Nitrosospira lacus: one gene and its partner. The protein of the gene in region 1 interacts with the protein of each later gene in a pairwise test. Links are inferred from orthologs where the notes say so. Each region holds a gene or a part of one and is shown on either strand. Other genes may lie near its edges.

The links.
Region 2: the proteins of secB (region 1) and EBAPG3_RS09020 interact in binary tests that used the Escherichia coli proteins (3 or more experiments, as listed by UniProt). The link is inferred for Nitrosospira lacus from one-to-one orthologs.

What each region holds. Positions count from the first base shown.
Region 1 is NZ_CP021106.3:2,711,468-2,717,420, reverse strand. Bases 3,035-5,953 are described here. They hold secB (protein-export chaperone SecB), read left to right. Parts: upstream 3,035-4,212; coding sequence 4,213-4,695; downstream 4,696-5,953. Other genes in these bases: EBAPG3_RS12345 (NAD(P)H-dependent glycerol-3-phosphate dehydrogenase), read left to right, coding at 5,180-5,953; EBAPG3_RS12350 (SH3 domain-containing protein), read left to right, coding at 4,698-5,183; grxC (glutaredoxin 3), read left to right, coding at 3,854-4,111; EBAPG3_RS12365 (rhodanese-like domain-containing protein), read left to right, coding at 3,436-3,843; gpmA (2,3-diphosphoglycerate-dependent phosphoglycerate mutase), read right to left, coding at 3,035-3,172. In the rest of the region: EBAPG3_RS12380 (S41 family peptidase), read right to left, coding at 1-959; EBAPG3_RS12375 (murein hydrolase activator EnvC family protein), read right to left, coding at 997-2,214; more of gpmA, read right to left, coding at 2,417-3,034. UniProt on the Escherichia coli protein: One of the proteins required for the normal export of some preproteins out of the cell cytoplasm. It is a molecular chaperone that binds to a subset of precursor proteins, maintaining them in a translocation-competent state.
Region 2 is NZ_CP021106.3:2,007,542-2,020,617, reverse strand. The notes cover bases 5,091-7,861. They hold EBAPG3_RS09020 (response regulator transcription factor), read right to left. Parts: upstream 6,940-7,861; coding sequence 6,241-6,939; downstream 5,091-6,240. Other genes in these bases: EBAPG3_RS09015 (Spy/CpxP family protein refolding chaperone), read left to right, coding at 7,165-7,656; EBAPG3_RS09025 (ATP-binding protein), read right to left, coding at 5,091-6,238. Outside these bases: EBAPG3_RS09045 (response regulator transcription factor), read left to right, coding at 1-234; EBAPG3_RS09040 (hypothetical protein), read left to right, coding at 488-946; EBAPG3_RS09035 (ATP-binding protein), read right to left, coding at 1,165-4,296; EBAPG3_RS09030 (hypothetical protein), read left to right, coding at 4,595-4,870; more of EBAPG3_RS09025, read right to left, coding at 4,871-5,090; EBAPG3_RS09010 (DUF2278 family protein), read right to left, coding at 7,870-8,922; EBAPG3_RS09005 (hypothetical protein), read right to left, coding at 9,070-9,465; EBAPG3_RS08995 (hypothetical protein), read right to left, coding at 10,024-10,269; EBAPG3_RS08990 (cyanobactin maturation protease PatG family protein), read right to left, coding at 10,549-11,499; EBAPG3_RS08985 (hypothetical protein), read right to left, coding at 11,569-11,811; EBAPG3_RS08980 (S8 family serine peptidase), read right to left, coding at 11,808-12,698; EBAPG3_RS08975 (hypothetical protein), read right to left, coding at 12,940-13,076. UniProt on the Escherichia coli protein: Response regulator member of the two-component regulatory system CpxA/CpxR which responds to envelope stress response by activating expression of downstream genes including cpxP, degP, dsbA and ppiA.

The DNA of each region.
Region 1 (5,953 bases):
GATGCGGAGGCCGAACCCCCGTTTACGAGGGTAATCATTGGCACCGTCTTGATCGCGGGCGGCAATCGCTTCAGATAGTCACTTTTTGTATCGCGCAGGTAGAATTCCGGACTCGCTTTCAGCTTCATCTTGGCATCGTCAGTACGGCCATCGGTATAAACCACCAGTGAATTGGAGGGCAGGAAGGCGGCGGAAACCGCAACCGCGCCGTTCAGCAAGCCCCCTGGATCGTTGCGCAGATCCAGCACCAGCCCCTTCATCGGCACAGTACTTTCCTTGAATAATTTATCGATGGCCTTGACGAGGTTTTCACCAGTCTGTTCCTGGAACTGCGTGATACGTATGTATGCATAACCGGGCTCGATCATCTTCGATTTAACGCTCTGGATCTTTATGACGGCGCGTATCAAGGAGAACACCAGCGGCTTGGTCTCACCCTTGCGCAATACGGTGAGGGTGATAGGCGTATTGGGTTTGCCGCGCATGCGCTTGATCGCATCGGTGAGCGAGAGACCCTTGACCGCAGTCTCGTCCAGCTTGATGATAAGATCGCCAGGCTTGATGCCGGCGCGAAATGCGGGCGTATCCTCGATCGGCGAGATAACCTTGACAAACCCGTCTTCCATGCTGACTTCAATGCCTAATCCGCCAAATTCACCCTGCGTGCCAATTTGCAACTCCTTGAAGGCGTCCGAATCGAGATAGGCGGAATGGGGATCAAGGCCAGTCAGCATTCCATTGATGGCTTCAGTGATGAGTTTCTTGTCTTCCACCGGCTCAACGTAATCGCTTTTAATGCGGCCGAAGACTTCGGTGAACGCACGCAGTTCCTCAACGGGAAGCGGACGCAAAACCTCCGTGACTTCCTTGTTGGCGACAGCAGAAAAATTGAGGCTCAGCATCACACCGGCGATCGCACCGAAAATGATCAAGCCGAATTGCCGCATCTTGTTACCCATTAAACTTTCTCCACACGTGTCAATTTTGTTGCATCGTTCATTTTATTCTGACCCAGTTCAATGGGTCAAACGGTTTGCCCTGATGACGTAGCTCAAAGTATAAACCGGAATTGGGGTTGCCGCCGCTGTTTCCCACCGTCGCGATGGTATCGCCACCGCGAACGGCATCGCCCACCTGTTTATGGATGGCTTCATTGTTGCCATAGAGGCTCATATAGCTGCCGCCGTGGTCCACAATCATAAGATTGCCAAATCCTCTCAGCCAGTCGGCGAATACCACGCGCCCGCCCGCAATGGCTTTTACCTCCGCGCCACTGGCTGAACGTATGAATAATCCCTTCCAGGTCACACCGCCATCAGCACGTGGACTACCAAAACGGTTTGCAAGTTCCCCGCGTACCGGCAAACTCAAGTGGCCTTTCAATGCCGAAAATGGATTTCCATCCGTCGATCCATCCGGTATTCTGTCATTGCTCAGGGAACTGGTGCGAGGCTCGGTACGTTTTTTTTTGCGTGCGAGCATCTTGGCGATTTTTTCCACCAGCTGTGACAGGCGTTCTTCGTCGCGCTTGAGTTTACTGATTTCGCGCCGCTGCTGATCAGCCTGCATTGAAATTCGGGATAGCAGGTTTTTGTGTTCGATTTTTTTCTGTTCGAGTTGTTTTTTGTACTCGGTTTGCTTAGCCTGGATTGTGGCGATTTCCAGACTTTTTTCGCGGCTTTCGCGGGTGAGCGCATCGAGTTGTTGAAAATTTGAGCGCAGAGCGTTAATGCCCTCCAGTCGGGCGCGGGAGAGATAGCCGTAATAATGGAGATTGCGTGCAATCTGATTGGGATCCTGCTGGTTGAATAAAAGACTCAGATATTCTTTTTCTCCACCGCCACCTACATACTGCCGATAGAGCAATTTGCTCAACTGCAACTGCTGCGCCTCGATATTAACGGCGACTTGTCTGGATTGTGTCTGCAATTGGCGGAGCCTGTTATTGGCTTCGTCCCGCGTACGGGTAAGCGCAATCAATTTTTGGCTGGCGGCGCTGATAGCCTGTTCGGATTCGCGCAATGCGTCTGCCGCTTCCGATTTCGATTCCTCCGTGTCCACGAGTTCTTTCTGTAATGCTTCAATGCGACCACGCAGTTGCTTCAAGTTTTCGTTATCAACCTTGGGAGCAGCATGAAGCGAATGCGACAGAATCAGTACACAAGCCGGAATGAACTTGCGGGCCTTATGCAACCATGAATGAATGCCGGTCAAGAGTGCAAATTTTTAACCTGAATTCGCAGCGGACTCACCCCGGAGGGTGAGAATCAAGTGATGCAAAAAAACTTTACAAATAATATTCCCAGCATGAGCAGTCAACCACCGGATTCAGGTTCAAACATATGCAAACGTTCTTTGCTGGAAGAGATCATGCTCCGCCTGATATATGCGCGGTGCGGAATTAATGAGCGCGAGCTCAAGAGGGGGGTAGTATTTTTCCCTGGTTTGCCACGACCTGCATGGCTTGTTCGATTTGCGCACGATCACCGAGATAATAATTCCGCAGCGGCTTCAGGTTGTCATCAAGTTCGTACACGAGCGGAACCCCGGTGGGAATATTAAGTTCCAGAACGTCCTGATCGGAAAGATTGTCGAGATATTTGACAAGCGCGCGTAGCGAGTTGCCATGCGCTGTAATGAGCACGCGTTGTCCGGATTGGACCTGCGGGGCAATGGTTTCGTTCCAGTAGGGCAGAAATCTTGCCACCGTATCCTGGAGGCATTCGGTCAGTGGAATATCCTCGCTGGCCAGCCCCCGGTAGCGAGGATCGAATCCAGGATATCGATCATCCTCGGGTTTCAGCGCGGGTGGGCGGATGCTGTAGCTGCGCCGCCAGACTTGCACCTGCTCTTCGCCATATTTGAGCGCTGTCTCGGTTTTATTCAGTCCTTGCAGCGCACCATAGTGCCGCTCATTCAACCGCCAGGACAGGTGAATGGGAATCCACATCTGATCCATCTCATCCAGCGCGATCCATAGGGTGCGTATGGCGCGTTTCAATACTGACGTATAGGCAACATCGAACGCGAATCCGCTTTCCCGTAATAGCCGGCCGGAATTCTTGGCTTCTTCCAGACCTTTCGGCGATAAATCCACATCTGTCCAGCCAGTAAAACGATTCTCCTTATTCCAGGTGCTTTCCCCATGACGTAGGAGAATGAGTTTTTTCATATTGTTCTTTATAAAAAAGATGAAATTTCGCGCAAAGCGATTTGAAATACCATAGTATTTTATTATATTTTGTCCATGGCCGCAGCATGCAAGAATATGCGAATTTTTCCAAGCAGTTATGTATTCTTATTAGAATATTGGCGAAATGGTTGCGGTACCGTAGCTCTTCATGGGGGCCTATCGGGTTTGCCGGAACGTGGGGAGCCCCATAGCATTCTCATCTCTGATAAAATTGCCGGATTGAGGAAACTAAGGAGTATCAAGTGACATTCTTGCAAAATAATATTGCCCTGGTTGTGGCCGCCCTGATGAGCGGTGGCATGTTGTTATGGCCGTTGTTGCGGCGTTCCGGCAACGAGATAGACACCCTGGTGGCGGTTCAGCTCATCAATTACAAGGATGCGCTTGTTTTGGATGTGCGTGAGGGGAGTGAATACAATGCGGGCCATGTCCCTAATTCCAAGCATATTCCCGCTGACAAGCTTGAGGAGCGCCTGCACGAACTGGAAAAATTCAAGAGCAAGCCGGTCATATTGATACATCGCAGCGGTGTGAATGCCACGGGTAAAGCCGGCTCGATTTTGCGCAAAAAAGAGTTTGCGCATGTCCATAACCTTCAAGGCGGGATCGATGCATGGCGCCAGGCGAATTTGCCGATAGTAAAAAAATGATGGGGGCAATATGATGAAAGTGATCATGTATGCTTCAGGTTTTTGCCCCTACTGCATAAGAGCGGAAAGCATGCTGCGTGCCAGAGGCGTAACCGAAATCGAAAAGATTCGTATTGACCTGGATCCCGCCATCCGTACCGAGATGATAGAAAAAACCGGCCGCCGCACCGTTCCCCAAATCTACATTGGCGACACACATGTGGGCGGTTATGACGACTTGGCGCAACTTGACCGCAGTGATGGACTGGTAAAGCTCCTGGCGGTCTGATTAGCGGCATACCCGGTTTTGACCGGCTTGAGATTCATGGCATCCCCTCCGCAGTCTTGTAAGGTAACATCCCATTTTTGACTATCCATATGGACTCCAACATGAGCGACCAGCAGCCGGTTTTCAGTATTGAAAAAATCTATGTCAAGGATTTGTCCCTGGAGATTCCAAATGCTCCAAGAATTTTTCTTGAGCGTGAAACACCTGAAGTGAACATACAGTTGCATAGCAAGGGGGAGCGCGTTGACGAAGGTCTGTATGAGGTACTGTTGACGGTAACGGTCACTGCCAAGGTCAAGGAGAAGACCATGTTTCTGGTGGAGGTGGGTCAGGCGGGCATTTTTCAGATTCGCAATGTGCCGGAAGGCGAAATGGATCCCGTATTGGGGATTGGGTGTCCCAATATTCTTTTCCCTTACTTGCGCGAAGCTGTTTCGGATATTGTTACCCGCGCCGGATTCCACGCCGTAATTTTAAGCCCGGTAAATTTCGAGGCACTTTATCACCAGGGAAAACAGCAAGCCGAGATGAATGCTGTGGCGGCGGCGGAAAAACCGGAAGAAGAGAATAAAATAACGCACTGAAAATGAAGCATGCTCACGACGCATTCGTCACCATTCCATTCCCGCCATACAGCGCCCTGGGACTATTGATTGGCGTACTGTTGTGTCCGGTGCATGCCATTGCGGCATTTGAGTTTTTTTCGTTGGCCGAGAATGCTACCGTCATGTATGATGCGCCCTCACTCAAGGCCGATAAATTGTATGTGGCGAGCCGTCATCTGCCGGTAGAGGCGGTAGTGAAGGTTGAAGGCTGGGTCAAGGTGCGCGATAGTGGAGGCAGCCTTGCCTGGGTGGAAGAAAAGGCATTAAGCGAAAAACGCTATGTAATTGTTACGGCGTCCCAAGCCGAGATTTATCAGGCAGCGAGTGCAAGTTCGGCGCTGGTATTTCAGGCACAGCAGAATGTGGTGATGGAACAGCTTGAACCCGCTGCGAATGGCTGGGTCAAGGTCCGCCACCGGGATGGACAAACGGGCTATGTCAGAACGCAACAAGTCTGGGGCTCATGAGAATAGCTGTTCTTGGCGCGGGCGCATGGGGCACCGCATTGGCTATCAGTCTTGGTGCCAATAACCGTGCGTCCAGCCACCAGGTAACATTGTGGACCCGTGATCCGGCGCATCTAGCGGAACTTGTTTCCGAGCGTAGCAACCAGCGCTATTTTCCCGGCTTTCCATTACCCGATTCTCTGCGGCTGACATCTGTTCTTGATGTTGCCGTAGAGGGTGCCGATCTTGCCCTTATCGTGGTTCCGGTTGCCGGATTACGCGAGACGTTGCGTGGAATTGTTGCTTGCGGAAAAGTCGTGCCGGTCGTTTGGGGCTGTAAGGGATTCGAAGCGCAATCGGCGACGCTGCCTCATCAGGTGGCACAGGAGGAATATGATGGTGTTGCGCCCTGTGGTGTGTTGTCGGGGCCCAGTTTTGCCCAGGAAGTTGCGCAAGGGCTCCCCACTGCCTTGACATTGGCATCGCATGATGAAGAATTTTCCCGAAGCATCGCAGCACAGCTGCATACCGCACGCCTGCGGATTTACTCAAGCACAGATGTCGCCGGAGTGGAAACCGGCGGGGCGGTGAAGAACGTCATATCGATAGCCGCCGGCATCTCCGATGGCATGGGTTTTGGCCACAATGCTCGTGCAGCCCTGATTACGCGGGGCTTGGCGGAAATTACGCGCCTGGGACTAAAACTCGGTGGCTGTCTGGAAACATTCATGGGGCTGACCGGAGCGGGAGATCTGATACTTACCTGTACCGGGGATCTGTCCCGCAATCGG
Region 2 (13,076 bases), 700 kb from region 1 along the record:
GTCGCGACCGGAAATACGGAACCCGAACCATTGATCAACAGCCTGACCCCCAGTGAATTCGAAGTCCTGCATTTGATCGGATCCGGGCATAGCAGCCAGGAAATTGCCAGGCTCCTAAACCGCAGTATTAAAACTATCGAGACGCATCGCTTCAATATTCGTACCAAATTGAATTTGCGAGACGGCGCCGATTTGATACGCTATGCCACCCACTGGATTTCGGAAGCACAATAACAAGCATTGCCATTGCCTCGGCTACATGCTGGAACCCATATTTTTCAGTGATCCGATTTCTTCCAGGATAGCAGGATGTCCGGCTGATTTTCCTCACAGCGGCTCCCATATTGTCCACATCTACATTAGTCACTTTTGTCATGCAAATGTGACCTAAGGGTTTCCCTTAGCATAAAACCAGGGTTTCCCCAATATACTCAATAGTATGGATTGAGTTAGGATAATTTTTATTCTATCCGGGTTCATTACTATCATGAAAACAAGGTTAGGAACATTTGTTGCGGTCCTGTCCATGCTTGGCTTATTGGCTTCCTGCGCGCAAATGGGCCCTCTTGAAGCGCAGAATGATACTAGTCGCAGAGCTGCGCAACATGCCAGAACCTATGCCGACCACAATAACCTGGCAAGGCAATATGAAAATACGGCTAAAGAAATCCGGGTAAAGGCAGAGGAGCAAAAGAAATTGCTTCAGCACTATGAAGAAAAAAGCTATCTCTACGGCAGGCAGGCACAAGATTTCCAATCACGTACCTGGGCGTTGGTGAACAAGTACGAGCAAGCCGCAGAGGAAAACATCCGCCAGGCTGCTTTTCACCAAAAAATGGCATCGGAACTCGCGAAACGCGATTACGCCACTCCCATGGAAACGCCGGGGCAGCAAAATCGGGAAAACAAGGCCAGGATCGGATCCGATCCCAAAGATCGGATTTAAAGTTCCGGCAACGACGCCATAACGTGGCTTCGATACGATAAGAATCCCTATCTCGTCAAAAAAACTGGAAAGCTGCGCACGGATATGAATGCCCAGTCCTCTTGTCCGGTTCATGCTCGCCAATTTCCGCCATATTGTGCACCCCGTGTTCCACGGCTAAGCCGGCCATCCGCGGCTCATGCGATCGAAGGATAATACTCTAAGGTTTGCAGGGGTTATCACACCGCATCACAGCATATATTGCCACGCGTAGAAGAGTCATTATTTTTCTTATGGGTACGATACACGCGCAAAGTACTCATTTCGACAAAGCTTGATAAATGTTTGCGCAACGGGTCGGAGTCCTGGAGCGACGCAAGCAGTTTCCTGACTGATCCTTGCTTCTTTAATTCGCATTCATTGGCCCTGCGTTCTTCACCCCGCAGATAATGCAATTTCGCCGCCGTGGCGTACGTGCGCCAGGCAGCGAGCGGAACCTCGGTGCTCTCCACCAGAGCGAGTGCCTCCCTGATTTGGGAATCAGCTTCATCCAGAATATTTTCTTTCATGGCGATTTCGGCAAAAAGGGAATAGCTGAGCGCGAGATAAGTGCTCTCCGGTGCACCCGCCGCAAGATCGTGCAATCGCTGAGCGTAGCGGCGTGCTTTTCCGAATTCTCCCAGCGATAGCCAGGCTTCACAGGCTCCCTGGCAAGCCGGGAAGGAATAGTTGCGGGACAAGGGCAACGATTCGTTTTCCTCCGCCTGGAAAAAAATTTCAAAACATCGAATCGCTCCCTTGTGATCTCCGAGTCCGAGCAGCGCCCTTCCAAGTATGGCCGAAAAATGAGCCGAGATATAGGTCGCCCAAGGCCCGGAATTCTCCGCCGGGACCTCTTCGCAATATGCTTTGGCACCTGCGAAATCGCAGGCCTCCACATGCAGCCACGCCATCATGATCTGACGGTGCAAACGGAGTGGTAAATTTGCATCGTTACAGTTGGATTCGAATGCACGCCTGCTCTCCTCCGCAATTTCGCGCAATTTTTGCCATTCGCCCAGGTGCAGTAGAGCCAATCCGCAGTAGTAATGCCCGACTATAAACATGTAGCCATCACCCAGGGTACGCGATAACGCCAAGGCTTCTTCAGCCGTCGTCCAGGCGCTTCTGTAACGCGAAGCCAGCAATTCGATATAGATATGCTGCGTCAGCCGGGTGTGCAGTATTTGAGGAGTTGCGACGGCCCGCGCGACATCCATGGCTTCGCGGCACGCGCTGGCACAATCCTCGCGCCACTGGCCAAATAACAGATTCAGTCCGCCCCACATGCCCTTGACCACCGATTGAAGGATTTTGTCATCAAGATCCTTACTGCGCGCCAACGCCTGTTCCGCCAATTCCAGGCATTGACGGCGGTTCAGCCATACAAGAACACGGCTCAGTTCGATAAGTGCCAAAACCTCCGCCCGGGAACTTCCCGAGGTTCTGGCCGTGGCAAGCATTTCCTCCAGGTCGGCCTTGGCCCCCGCTATATCGCCCAGCGAGCGTCTTACTACCGACGATTGCTTCAGAAGATCCACGCGTGTTTCCACCTGCCGCTCTGCCGGCAGCCGGTGAACCAAGCCCAGCGCACGGACCAGATAGTCGTAGGCCTGGCGATTGGCGAAACGGTGCGCGGCATTAGCGGCTGATAGCGTCAGATAGCGAACCGCTCGCATCCAATCCCACCCTTTTTCGAAGTGCAAGGCCAGTTCGGCGGCATGCTTCAGGCTCGACTTGCCGTGCACCTCCTCCAGGCATTCACCGATGCGCAAATGTAATCGGATGATCTGGCCCGGAACGAGCCGTTGATAGAGCACTTCCACATACAGAGCGTGGCGGAATGCATAGTGGCCGACAACATCGCCCTGCGACCCCTGCTCCATGCCGTCCGGAAGCAGTATCTGGCCGCGCCTGACCAAGGCATCGCAGGAGCGATCCACCTCGGCAGTCTCCATATCGAGTACCGCCCCGAGCAATATCACCGAAAAATGCACCCCTATCACGCTGGCAATCTCCAGCACACGCTGCTCATCGGGGCTTAATCGTTCGATTTCGCGTCCGATCACGCGCCGGATAGTATCCGGCAGGGCTTTGTCCACCATCGACTCCCGTGAAGGAGGCCATTGCCGATGATGGCTCACCAGATATTCGATCAGGTTGGAGACGAATAGCGGATGTCCACCGGTCCTGGCAAAAAGGGCTCGACTTAAAGAGTCCGGCATTTCCATGGCCGGGAAGCGACGGATAAGGTAATCTCTGACCTCGTCCGGAGAAAACGGATCAATGGCTATCTCGGAACTTATTTCCCGCAACTGCAATTCACGGTGAACCAATGCGACGGAATGCGCCTGCAAGGCGGCATCGACTGGTCGATAGCTCGCCAGTACCAGCAGGGCTGCAGACTCGCTTCGCCGCGCCAGCAAGCCGAGAAAGTCCAGCGTTGCATGATCGCTCCAGTGGAGGTCCTCCAGCACAAGAATCAAGGACGCATCCTTGCTCAAAGTTTCCAGCAGCTCGCAGCCTTCGCGTATCATGCGCTCCCGGCTTGCGCCGAAGATTTCACGCTGGAGAGCTTCCCGTTCCTCGGGTTGCAGTACTGATGGCAGTTGTGCAAGCCAGATCGGTGCGTGGCGATGCAACAGCTCGATCAGTTTGGCGCCTTCCGGCATCCGACAATGCTTTTCGATGGCTTCAATCATCGGAAGCAGTGCCTCGCCCTGACCAAAATGCTCCACGCAGCGCATGCGAAAAACCAGCGGGGCATAATCGCTCACCTCGTTGAGGAACATTTCGACCAGGGTAGTTTTGCCGATTCCCGGCTCGCCTGTCAGGAAAACAATCTGGCGCAGACCCTCCAGCGAATGCCGCCAGATAGCCAGCAATTGGGCCTGAGCTGTTTCACGGCCGATCCACCAGTTTGCTCTAGCACCGGATTGAGGGGCGCGGCGGATGCCGGCAGGGAATTTTTTCGCAGGTTCTTCCAATTGCTCTGATGGATGGACCTGGGTAACGGGGGCGATGAAGCGGTAGCCGCGTCGCGCGACCGTTACGAGATAGGCGGGGGCACGGGCATCATCGCCGAGGGCCTGCCGCAGCTCGTTGATGCACACTTTCAGCACCGACTCCCCGACATGGCGATGCTGCCACACGCTATCCAGCAACTCGTCCTTTGTCACCAGCTGCCCATGCCGTTCAATCAGATAACATAACGCGGCAAAATTCCTGGGCCGCAAGGGCACGACCTGATCATCATGCCAAAGTATGGCGTTGGCCTTGTCCAGCCTGAAGGAATGGAACTTCCAATAGCTTGTCTGAATTCCGGTATTCATATTGGTATTATCCTAAATCCGGCAGTTGACCGCTTATTTACCAGGTTAGCATTATGATTAATAACAATGTTTTTGCTATTTGGGCCACATCTTCCGGGTAAGCTCGTCTACAGCTAAGGATTTTGCATGATCCCGCTCTCGGCGACTGGCAGAAATTTAACCAATATTTAACCATTCTTTTACGACTTCCCGCGCGAGTTTAAGTATTGTTCAGTCTGCCTGCGGCGGCCTGGATGCCCATTTTAGGTCAAGCACCGAATATTCATCTATCCTGGCGGCGGCTCCAAGGAAATGGATAATGAAAAAATCAGAACTGATAGATATGTTTGGCTTAAGCGGTGATTCATCGAGTCATGATCAGCTGGACGATCTGCTTTTTCGACTTGAATCAGATGCTCCAAATGTACTTGAAACACATTCGAAAGTCACCTGCTTGTCCTCCGTGCTTGCCGCTTCTGCAAGACGGAGCAGGGTATTCAGGCTTCTCAATCCGGGCAAGACCAGCGTCTTATTGCGCGAATCCGTAACGACCTCGATGAGACCGTCCGGCCGCATCGTGCTTCTCGAGTCCTGATCAAGTCCTGGCGCGCTCAAGGCGGATGTAAATACTCAATCCTTCGTCCGGTTCGTTTCTTGCCATGATTTCGCCACCATATAGCCGGATAGCGCGTTCGGCGATGGCTAATCCAAGCCCGTGCCCGCCGCTCAAGCGATCCCTGGCCTCCTCTACCCTTACGAAAGGCTCAAACAGGTAAGGCAGCATTTCTTCAGGCGCCCCGGGTCCGTGATCGCGCACTTGAATAGTGATCCTGTCCGGGTCCTCGGCATATTCCAGCATGCTGATTTCAACTGCCGTATCCCGTTTTGTATACTTGATGGCGTTACGAACGACGTTTTCGATCGCGCTGTGAAGCAGCACGGCGTTTGCCGTGGCCATGGCTGGGAAAGCTTTCTGCAACTTCACCTGGCAACCCCTTGAGCCCGCCTCGAATTGTGCGTCCTCTATAAGTCCTTCGAGCAGATCCTGTATATCAACCTGGTCGACATGTGCCGCGTCCACTCCCGCTTCCAGGCGGGAGAGCTCGAGAAGTTGGCCAATCAATTCATTCAGGCGCTCTATTTCAAGCTCGATGCGGTCAAGCTCGGTTTCCACCTGACCGTGCGATCGCTGCCGGGCAAGCTCCAATGCGACCTGCAAGCGTGCGAGCGGGGAACGCAGCTCATGGGAGGCATCGCTCAGCAACTGCCGTTGCGCACCAAATACTTTTTCCAGCCGTTCCGCCATCTTGTCGAACGCACCTGCCAGATCGGCAATCTCATCCCGGCGGTTGCCCATGGAGGGAACGACACGCTGCGTAAGATCGCCGGCCGCGATGTGCTGGGTGGCGCGCCGCAGCCGTTCAAGCGGAAAGGTAAGGTAGCGGCTGAGAAGGAGGCAGATCAGCGCGCTTACCAGCGCCGCAACAGCCACGGGAAGCGCAATAACCCTGGGACGCTGCAAAATCCTGAGCAGGGTAATACTCTGAAAGTCAGGTAGCATGCGGTAGGAGCTCCCATCCGGTAACCGGATGGGCTGATGGTGAGGCAACCTTCTTCGCTCTCCGCGTTCCGCATGTTCTCGCCTTCGATCCAGCCTTGCAATGATGGCGGCTGGAATCTCCCGTTCAAGCAGATCCTTTCCCGCCTCGTTGATCAGGAAAATGGGTATGGCTTCACGATGGTCCAGGCGATCCAGCCATTCTCTGAGCCCTGCCATGCCTCCCTGTTTCGCAACTGCTTGACCTTGATCGAAGTATGCCGACAAGCGCGCGCGCATGCTGCCGATATCCTGTTGTGTCCGGATATGTTCGAGATAACTCGAAGCCGCGAACATGAGCAGAGCGGCAAAGATGATCAGCGTCAGCCAGAACGACAGGAATATTTTCCAGAATAGCCTATGCACGGTCAGGTCCGCGCGTAAATGTAACCAACACCGCGAACGGTTTTAATCCGCTCCTGACCATCGGATAACGGACCCAGCTTTTTGCGCAGATTGCTTACATGCATGTCAAGACTGCGGTCATAACGGCTCAATTTGCGACCAAGCGCCCGCTCCGACAAATTCGCCTTCGACACGACGTTGCCGGCTTCGCGCAGCAATATGTCCAATACGCTGAATTCCGTGCTGGTCATGGATACGGGATTATTGCCGCACACCACGGTGCGTGACCCCGTATGCATGACAAGATCATCCAGCGCGATCTGATCGGGCCGCTCGCCGCCATTTTGCAACTCGCCTTTTGCCTCCACTCTTCTGAGGATTGCACGAATCCGCGCTACCAGTACACGCGGACTGGAAGGCTTGGCCAGATAGTCATCCGCGCCGAGCTCAAGCCCGACAATACTGTCGACGTCGTCTCCGCGTGCCGTCAGCATCAGCACGGGAAGTAAAGAATGCGCGCGAAGTTCACGCAATACATCAAAACCGCTGCGGTTGGGCATCATGACATCCAGGATCAGTAGATCGTACGGGTTGGCCAGTGCCTTGCTCAGCGCGGTATTGCCATCATAAGCCACGTCGATGTCGAAGCCCTCCTTGCTGAGGTAATCGATCAGCATATCGCTCAGCTCAATGTCGTCATCCGCCAGTAGTATGCGCGCCATCCGTTTTCCGAAGTAAAGCCGTTACGGACACCTAGGTAATTTCATCGTGTTACGGATATTGCCAAATTACGGCGAACAAATACAGCTGACTCCCGGCTTCTTTACACACATTTACGCTTTCATCACTCACCTTGACATGGGCCTGCCTTATTCTTTGCCCATATCGCGCGGGCCGTGGGGGCTCATCGCGATATTCGTAAAAAACTTATCAAGAGGAATCAGCTTATGAAAACTATCACGAAAATTTTGCTAATCGGCTGTTTATTGGCAAGCACCATTGCCTTGGCAGACCCGCAAGCCGACATGAGTTCCGGAAAAGCATCGCGGGAATGCCACCACGGTGCGCATTCCAGGATGGGGCAAGGCATGGATGGTGGGGAACGTTTCCTGAACCGGATGACGGATCGCCTTAAACTTACCCCCGAGCAGCGTTCATCGGTCGAAGCCGTTTTGCAGAAATCGAAATCTCAAATGGCGAATTTGAAGGAAAAGATGCAGACAAATCGCAAGGCGCTACGTGAACTCAAGCAAAATGGCAGCGGTGACAGCAGCGAGGTACAAGTACTGGCACAAGAGCGGGGTAATCTGGTAACCGAATCAATCATCCAGCGGAACAAGATACGCAACGAGATCCAGCTGGTACTGACTGATACTCAGCGGGAACAGATGAAACAGATGCGCGAGGAGCATAAGCCCGGGCATCACGATAAAGGGTAAAGCGCGGCTGTGGTGTTCTACCGTGTATGTGGTTGATGGTTAACGCATGCCCAGTAGAGCACTCAGTACAGCATACCTCGTCGTATAACGTTTAGTGCGCTCCCGAGCATATCAACCACGATTATTTTGGGTAGCGGAGAGAATAATTGGTGAATATATCAATAATTTTTGAAAGTAATCCTGCCGGGTTTCGGTCCCAGGCACACCGCTCGTTCAGAATTTCAGCGTCCAGCCTGGATTACGTGCTTGTTCTTTGGTGTAAGCTACTCCATCCACGCGCAGGCCGCGGTCGTTCAAAAGGGTAATAATTCCACCCTTGTTGGGCAGGAAAACCGGCGGAATGAGTTGTATGCGCAGCGTCTCTGCAGCCGCGATGGACCCTGCCAGGCGCATCTTGTTCTTGTCGCGATCCGCGATCTGCCAGCCTTCCAGCGAGATGGCCTCGTTTGTGGTGTTCAGAAGCGTTACGAACTCGACTTCGGGTGATTGGATGCTATTGACAAGCGCCGCGATGATGCGGATTGCTCCATCGGGCATTTCGGGGCCAGGTTGCCCCCCCGGAACGAACGGGTTTGTCACAACGTTCTCATCCGATGGCGGGCCGCTGGTTTCTACGCGAATCTGATGTCCTGTCCTGTCATCGGTATGCCAGGTCTGGGACTGGAATTTCAAAAATACGCCGACCCATTGGCTGGTCCGGGGGAAATGAAACAGCAAAGCCCCATCCTGGTAGACTCCGTCATCGCCGATAAAGCGTCCCACATTGCCCTGGTTCATGTGGATATCATGAACACCATTGCCCGGAATAAAACCGAATATCTTGTCGGTCGTGTTGTTCTCCGGCCCCCAGCGCTCGCCGAAAGCATAGACAAAAGCCTCTTCGTCGGCCATCGCCCGCTGCACGAACTGATCGATTTTTTCGTTCAGATCATTGTCCGGGCCTGGAACATTGAAGGGGAGCACGCGCATATTGCGCGGATCGAACAAGTTGCCGCGAATAAAGTCGAGCGCCACCCCGCCCGGCCGGGATTGCAGAGGAAGCCATCCGAGAGGTTTATCGATCAGCTCCGCCAGAATTGGGTGATCGAATCTTGAATCCACAAGAAATTCAAGCTCGGAAGGAGCCAGCTGCGAAGCAACGTTCACTGCGATGCGATAATGCGTCGTATCGTCGACGATATGAATCTGATAATGTGGATTGGAGCCCGAGCCGAGCTGGCGGTTTACAGGGCGACCTTTCAGTACTCCATAGGCATTCAGTGGCATTTCTTTGTCCTCTTAAAACGGTGCACTCTCACAAGGTATTGACGGGTTGCTTGCCTTTTGCATATGAAATACCGGGAGCCGTGGCGATTGCAACAGAATCATGACAAAGGGCCAAGCCGCGGAGAATTCTAACTGCTGGGTAAACCGCTAGAAATCAACGTGCGAAGCGGTGCCACGCAGTGTTGTAACGGTATATAAATCAAGCTGCCCATGGTTGAGAGCCGGTACGATCGAGAATCGATGTATTGTCACAATACCTTTGGTGCGAATACGCACGGATTCACCAGCGGCAAGGTTAGCTCGAGGGATGAGGACGCTGAAAGAGGTTGAACCCGAATCGATGGTGCGTTGGATGGTCACGCTTACCACTGTACCGAGGTCGCATTCCACTGCACGGATGTCGTCACCCGTAAAACCCAGGTTGTGCTGCGCATCCTGATAGCTGAAATGCGGCTTTCCATCGATCCCGCTGGTTGAGTAGCTAACGTGAAGATTATTGCCGGATAATTGATACAGGTTCGGTGATATGAAGGGCGTCGCCATGTTGGTCTCCATCGAATAAACCGGCACTGCCGGAGGTTAAGGAAAAGATTGAGCCGTATCGCTAATAATTACTTTTGCTGCCGGGTAAAACATCTGCAAGGGGGAGCACTTCAAATCCAAAAAAATTATGCCAAGATCCCCTCTGGATTTCCGGGAAGAAGACGATCATTCCCCGGCCAAATCTGATCCAAAGGGCAAAGGAATCGGGGGCTGTCCGCAAGGAATCGACCAAGTGCGGAAGCCCCCTTGATGACAAATTATTGGACATCCGGTTAAAAAATTGCATTCCGGGCTTTCGGTATCCGGGTAACAGGTCCATCCATAGTCACCGCATTGACGCCGTCCGTTTTCACACGGCCCGCAGAATTGCGGCCGCACTACGGATTGATCCCGCGTTACGATGTCTGTAGACGCTGCTATATATTGGCGGTTGGATCTGTAAAGAGTTGCTTCCGCGGTAAATCCTGGCATCCTCATTTTCGTTACCTCCTGAAATATTTAAAGCGGTCCATATGCGGTGGATTCCGAAGTCATCAATTCGCTATGCGGGCTGAGCGGTCAGGAAATCAGCAAGCTGCCGATTGTGAAGGGTGGAAGCCCGCCAAAGAAACGGCATATGAGATCGCTTCCCCCATTCGCCCTGCATCTCAAGTATGCGCCCACATCCGGATCGGACTGGAAACGAAGTTGCGGCGTGACCCCTCCACTACGTTCCAGGGAAATTCCGCCAAAAACGGCCTTTCCCCGGTATATGCCCAAGGCTGGACCCAGCGATGCCTCTGCATTAAACTGTGGTATGCTCATTTCAATTCCTCCTGGTTAAATATTCAAAATCAGATAGGCTAAAAAAAGCCGCTGAAACAATTGCTCACGCTATGGGTTACATACCGCCCACAGGCGCCAGCCGTTCCGTTCCCAGCTATCAAGAATAAAATCATAATCCCCCAAAAAGGGATTGAAGTAGCGGTCTTGATGTGAGTCGGTGAATTGCTTCCCGCCACAATTACTATTACTATCGATATTTCCGCGATAAATCCCGACATGCTCATGGAATTTATTTCACGCCTCCCTTCAATTGGTTAGCTAACGATCATAGTACGGCGACATCTTGGTGACCAGAAATGGGAACTCTTCGGTCGCATCGACGCGCACAAAGAATTTCTCGGTAAAATCCGTGTTGCGGTTGGTGTAAGAGAATATGGCCTTAAATATTTTCCGGGTGCTGCTCAACGATGAGGGGATGACTTCCACCCCGGTCATTGAATTGTCTCCGCCATATTTCTCCGCCGCCTTGGCATAAATGGCTGGATAACGCATGGCCAGATAGTTCAATACGCGGTGCTCATCGGTCGCCCCGGCGTTATCGGTCATTTGCATGATCCTGTCGAACAGTTCCTCAGCCGCCGGACCGAACTGCTTGTCGGTGAGTTTCTCAGGTTTCGGAATAGCCTTGATCAGTTCGTCGCGTCCGAATGAATAAATCTGATCGAAGACGATGATGGGCACCATCAGGCCGTTGCACATATCCGGGGGAGCGATGGGGCCACGCAGACCGATAACGACGTCGATATCATTGGGCGCGGGCATGGGCCGGATCGCATCCACCAGCATATCTATATCCGTCGGGTCGCGCGGCTGCAGGAGGTAGGTTTCCAGGCCTTGTATGGTCAGTACCCAGCATAATTGACGCACCAGATAGCGATTCTGACGTTGCGACAAGACTGCATGAAAAGCCTGCTGATCGGTTTTGCCGGTAGTCTCTGTACGCCCGGTCGCCTGCGCAAATTCCTTTTCCGCGGCGAGATTCGGGAAACGGGCTTCGACCCGGCCAATGGCATAGACGTAGGAGATCGTTCCGGTATCATTGGGGCTTATTCCCCCGCCGCCTCCACAACTACTACAGGTTCCCGCTCCCGCCTGTGGTGAGACGGCCGCGTTTGAATGAACCTCGAAACAAGGCGCGGGCGTCCGCATATCGCTTGCTTTAACCGGTGGCTCCAACGGGTGTTCCATCGTTTCAGTTTGTTCGGTCATTTATGGCTCCTTGGGTATGGGTACCGACTCCATCCAGCAAACCTGGAATTCCGGATTCGGGGATTTCTCCTATCCGGGCCGCCGCCCAGGCGTGAATACCAGCCAGCGGTTGAGCAGGGCTGCCCGGCGTTCACAGCCTCCACAGGGTTGGATCCCCAGATAGGAGCCTGTTCGCTTAATCGCGGCGCCAAGCCCGATCTCATCGCCGGTGATAAACCCGGGCAAACGCACCCGGTGGGGCTGCAGCCCGATTTTATCCGGCGATTTGCCGGCATTATCATCCGCTTCCTCTTTCTTGCTCGCCCTGATCATGCTATTCGCCTCCTTGTGCTCAATGTCTGCAGGGTTTGCCAGGCTGTATCCGCATCCAGCAAGGGAGGAACGATCGAGGCTCGCCGTAACCTCATCATGGAGGTTTGCGTAATAGCGAGTTTGATCTGCGCCCCGGTGGCGTCAGGAAATTCGGACCACAGCAGTGCAATGGCCCCGGTGACGAAAGGCACCGCAACGCTCGTACCGCTCAGCGTAATTGACTGGCCATCAGTGCTCAGGCTGGTAATGTTGTCGCCGGGCGCGCTCAAACCCCTTGTACCGATAGAACCGCCCAGATTCGATTCATTTATCGGCCGGCCGCGCAAATCGCAGGCCACGACCGGAATGACCCATGGGTGGCGGGTAATGGCGGAACTGCCGAGCGTGCCTTGATTGCCCGCTGCCGCCACAATCAGCACACCGCGCTTGAGGGCCAGATTGAGCGCCTCTTCCAGCACCTGCCCTCCCCTGGTGGAAGGCTGCATCAGGGCAAGACTCAGGTTAATGATTCGCGCACCTGCGCCGATGCACTCAAGGATTGCCGCTGCCAGCTCCTGAGGCGTCGAGCCGGGCATATGTTCGCGCCCGGAGGTCGTTTCGGTAAAAATGGGACGTATGAGGAGGGTACAACCGGGACAAATAGCGGGAGCCGGGAAATTCCGTTGCGCGGACAAGATCCCGGCTATAAAGGTTCCATGCAGGCATGCAAGGCTATTAGCCTGCGTGCAGGCTGCTCCATTGTTTCCGGGAATCTCCCTGAGGTTACCTCCCGTCAGACCCGCATGCCGGGTAACGACAGGACCGTCAATGAGTCCAATCTTAATATCGGGAATACCGCTGGTGCGCTCCATCAATGCCGAGAGCCTGACCAACTCCGTAGGAACCATAGCGCGCCTCTCCCCTTGAGTCCTTGATGGCAGATTGCCGGGAGCCTTGCATGCAATGCCAGTGGCCCGGCTGTTTTATTTACGGTTAATAAATTTTTCTTGATTTCCTGCGCGTAGAAATACTCTTTATCCTTGAGCCGTTCGGTGCGCTACCTAACATAGCGGTCCCCCTAATAATCCGTCCGGTCTGATCAAGTCATTGCATATATATCCAATCGACATATCAGTGGCTAAAACCTCATTATGATTTCTCGGGAATTTTGAATCCCAGATAAGTCAGGTTGCTGATTCCCATCAAAATAAGCAAAGTTTCGGGAAATTCAGGAATAGACATGCCATCCGCCACATAGCCCACGAATACCATGCCCAGCACAAGCG